Regions from separate parts of the Pseudovibrio sp. Ad26 genome, predicted to be linked through region 1. Evidence: predicted binding sites of a transcription regulator. Region 1 holds the regulator's gene; the other holds the start of a gene.
What was found. Region 1 encodes HrcA, which represses chaperone genes, less so after heat shock. Its sites were predicted from a motif close to GTTAGCACTCNCNNNNNGNGAGTGCTAAC; they were not measured.
Positions count from the first base shown of each region.

Region 1 (2,206 bases):
TAGCCGTACACAGAACATGGGTATCGCCGAATTTGATCAGGCAGGAGCCTTCGGCATGTTTGGCAACACCGCGCTCCAGGCTGACTGGACGCATTTCTTCAGGTGTACGTTTGGATGGACGGTTCAATGTAAGCTCCCTCGGGTTGCTTAATAGCTACAAATTCACAAATGGTATTGCCGATCTTTTAGCTGCGGATTGCCGTTAGCGCAAAGGCTGGTTTTGGTTTGAGAGGCGATTTTCTGCTAAAAATGAGTTTTGGCTGTTCAATTGTCCTGTGCTAGGGATTGAACACAGGCTTTGGCCCAAACTTGCTGTTGATGTGGAGTACCGATACCGTGACGAGCGTTCCTCCTTCTGTCCCTCTTGAGGATCTTGATGAGCGTTCCCGTGAGGTCTTCCGGCGCATTGTTGAGAATTACCTTGATACCGGCGAGCCGCTCGGGTCTCGCAATCTGGCACGCGGGCTCTCGCAGCCTCTGTCTCCGGCCTCTATTCGCAGCGTGATGGCGGATTTGGAGCACCATGGGCTGCTCTATTCTCCGCACACCAGTGCTGGACGATTGCCGACACAGTCCGGTCTTCGTCTGTTCGTGGACGGGTTTTTGGAAGTTGGCGACCTGACCAAAGAAGAGCGTGAGCAGATTGCTGTTCAGGTGAAGGCTAAAGGTAGCGAGAAAACACCGGAGCAGGTGCTGACAGAAGCCAGTCAGATGCTATCTGGCTTGAGCCGCGGGGCGGGGGTAGTTCTTTCCAATAAGACAGACACCACTCTTCGCCATATTGAGTTTGTGCAGATTGAGCCGCTTAAAGCGCTTGTTGTACTGGTGAGTGAGGACGGTTCGGTTGAAAATCGCGTTGTCGATCTACCTGCAGGCTTGCCGCCCTCTGCGCTGACAGAGGCCTCAAACTACCTCAACTCCATCATCAGAAACCGCACACTAGCTGATGCGCAATCTGAACTTGTTCGGCAGCGAAACGAATTTCAGGCCGAGTTAGATACGCTGACATCCAAAGTGGTGGATGCAGGTGTTGCCGTTTGGGGGGGAGATAAAAACGATCCGGGTACGCTTATCGTGCGTGGTCGTTCCAATCTGCTTGAAAATGTGGGTGCGAAGGAAGATCTGGAGCGCATTCGCCTGCTGTTTGATGATTTGGAGAACAAGAGTGAGCTGATCCGCCTGCTTGATCTTGCCAAGGGCGGTGAGGGCGTACGTATTTTTATCGGCTCAGAAAACAAGCTGTTCTCGCTTTCCGGTTCTTCCTTGATCGTGTCTCCATACCGCGATAGTGAACAGCGCGTTGTGGGCGTTCTTGGTGTTATCGGGCCGACTCGCCTCAATTATGCGCGTGTCATTCCCATGGTGGATTACACAGCCCGACTGGTGAGCCGCATGCTCGGTTAGGGCGTATCGCCGATAAGTGGCATCCGGTTTTCGGATAAAGATACGCAAAAAAATGAATTAGAGCGATGAGCTCTGAATTTTGGAGTCCGTCTTGCTTTCCCTTACAGCTTCTGAACTGGAACGTTATGCCCGCCACATCGTCCTGCGAGATGTCGGTGGCCCTGGGCAGCAGAAACTCAAAGCCGCACGCGTGCTTGTGATCGGCGCTGGGGGACTTGGCGCACCAGTTCTGCAATACCTGGCGGCAGCTGGCGTTGGCACCATCGGTATTGTTGATGATGACGTTGTTTCGCTGTCTAACCTTCAGCGCCAGATCATTCATGACACGGAAAAACTTGGTGAGCCTAAGGTTGCCAGTGCGGCAGAGGCGATTGCTCGGCTGAACCCGAATGTGCGCGTTGTTCCGCATCCGACACGCATTAGCGGACAGAATGCGATGGCGCTGATCAACGATTACCATATCGTGGTTGATGGCTCTGATAACTTTGCCACCCGTTACCTCGTTTCGGATGCATGTTTTTATGCAGGACGTCCGCTGGTTACCGCCGCTGTGGGGCAGTTTGACGGCTCCGTTACGCTGCTGAAACCATTTGAGCGCGATGATGAGGGCAACTACATTAACCCAACTTATCGCTGCCTGTTCCCTACACGCCCGGAGGCTGGCTCCATCCCAACCTGCACAGAAGCAGGCGTTCTGGGTGCTTTGACGGGCTTGGTTGGCACACTGCAGGCACTTGAAGTGATCAAGGAAATCGTTGGCTTTGGTGAAGGCCTCGTTGGGCGCTTGTTGCTGGCAGATACG
Region 1 covers NZ_LMCE01000008.1:12,458-14,663, reverse strand. The annotation lists gene rph (ribonuclease PH) at 1-127, opposite strand, end outside; gene hrcA (heat-inducible transcriptional repressor HrcA) at 319-1,404, shown strand; gene PsAD26_RS01645 (molybdopterin-synthase adenylyltransferase MoeB) at 1,496-2,206, shown strand, end outside.

Region 2 (2,206 bases), on a different contig from region 1:
CTTCGTTGCCAACGCGCTGCATTGCTTCAGCAATGTCTTCACCGATCTGGGTGTCGCCGTTAGCAGAGATAGTGCCAACCTGTGCAACTTCGTCAGTAGAAGAGATAGACTTGGAACGGGAAGTTAGGTCTGCAACAGCAGCAGCAGTTGCCATGTCAACGCCGCGCTTCAGGTCCATTGGGTTCATGCCAGCAGCAACGAACTTTGCACCTTCTTTAACGATAGCCTGCGCCAGAACAGTCGCAGTTGTTGTACCGTCACCAGCAATGTCGTTGGTTTTGGAAGCAACTTCACGCACCATCTGTGCGCCCATGTTTTCGAACTTGTCTTCAAGTTCGATTTCCTTCGCAACAGAAACACCATCTTTGGTGATACGTGGTGCGCCGAATGCTTTATCCAGAACAACGTTACGACCTTTAGGGCCGAGGGTAACTTTTACAGCGTTTGCAAGGATGTCGACGCCTTTAAGCATCTTGTCGCGGGCATCAGAGCCGAATTTGACTTCTTTAGCAGCCATGGTTTTGTCTCACTTAAATTCTTGAATAACAGAAGGGATCGTAGGGTCTCAACAATGGCCTGGAATTAAGCCAGGATACCCATGATGTCGGATTCCTTCATGATCAGCAGGTCTTCACCGTCGATCTTAACTTCAGTACCGGACCATTTGCCGAACAGAACGCGGTCACCAGCTTTAACGTCGATAGCGATCAGCTCACCGTTGTCCTTACGTGCGCCAGCGCCAACAGCGATAACTTCGCCTTCCTGTGGCTTTTCTTTTGCAGTGTCAGGAATGATGATGCCACCAGCTGTTTTTTCTTCAGACTCAATGCGGCGAACGACAACACGGTCGTGTAGCGGACGAAACTTCATAATTGGCTCTTCCTCTCATACGCGAGCGCCCCTTTTAGGCAGCGCCCGGACGCGAAGGTTAAAAACTTTGAGAGTGGGTGAAACTTTGCAGCCCCACAGTCATTAGCACTCCCAAAGGCAGAGTGCTAACAACCACAAAATGATGTAGTTTCACCACCCCTTATAGTCAAGAAGAGAGCTGTAAAAAAATAATCCGAGGCGCAACAAATATAGGAATACTGCGAGAAATTGGGGGCAATCTGGGTGCAGTTTCAACTCAGCCTAGACGAATGGACTGTCTGTGCTGCCTGCACGGGAATTTCCGGAATCAGCGCAAAAGAAAAGCTGGCTTTAAGATCAAAGCCAGCTTTTGAACTTTAACAGGAAGCTTTCAGGTCTTAGAGCGTGTTCCCGAAAAGTGGTTCCGGTTTTTTGATAAGAATACGCGCAAAATTAAAGAGTTAGAGCTTGGTGCGTGAATGCATATGAACGCAACATGCTCTAATTCTGAAGAGGCGCGTCCTTCATGGAAAACGGAAGCTCAAAGCTGCCGGACTTTTCCGAGTTCTCGTCGTTAAACTGTACCTTCAGCACATAGTCTCCAGCTTGCAGCCCTTTAAGGTTGAAGCTCAATGATGTCTGATACTCGCGGATTTGGTTGAAGCTTGCGGAGTGCAAGGCGGTAAACCCGTCCTGAGAGGCAAGCACCTGACCAGTAGTGTTGCGCAGTTCAAAGTCAACGCTCAAATCAATCGCATATGTGCCGCCCATCTCTTTATAGGAGAAGCCAACAGGCTCAGCGTACACGGTCAATGGATCACCGCTCTGGAACTCTGCAGTCTCCAAAGCTTTATAAGCACCGTAACCTTCAGCTGGTAATGCGATGAATTTTGCTGCCGTAAAAGCGAGTGGCTGCTGCTGCCAGGCAATGGTGTAGGCGTCCTGAGCAGCTTTAAAGTCAGCGCTCGGCGCACTCTTGTCTTCAGCAGATGCAGCGCTACCCAACAAAGCAACCGCAAAAATAGAACAGGCTGCAGCTTTTGCGTAAGCTGACATCCCTCTCACTGTAAATGGCATTGTTAGCCCCCTAGAGCCAGCAGAACACAATATCTGCGGCACTCACCTGATTCTTGGCGGTGGTATAGCTCTTAAATCTAAGGGAGACAATACTGCCCCATTTGTTGAGGCAGCTTAGATATGCGTCACGAAGACATTCCACATGCGATGGTTAAGCAATTACAACGCAATTGATCAGGCACTGGCCCGTTCAGCCCAGGATTGCTTCTTCCGGTAGATGGTCGAGGGGCTGATTTCCAAAGCGGCAGCTGCAAGGGCAATGTTGCCGTCAAAAGTTTCA
Region 2 covers NZ_LMCE01000047.1:154,313-156,518, forward strand. The annotation lists gene groL (chaperonin GroEL) at 1-517, opposite strand, end outside; gene groES (co-chaperone GroES) at 583-870, opposite strand; gene PsAD26_RS07195 (hypothetical protein) at 1,351-1,926, opposite strand; gene PsAD26_RS07200 (sigma-54 dependent transcriptional regulator) at 2,101-2,206, opposite strand, start outside.
Region 2: the regulator HrcA is predicted to act here: its motif matches at 972-1,000, upstream of groES (co-chaperone GroES).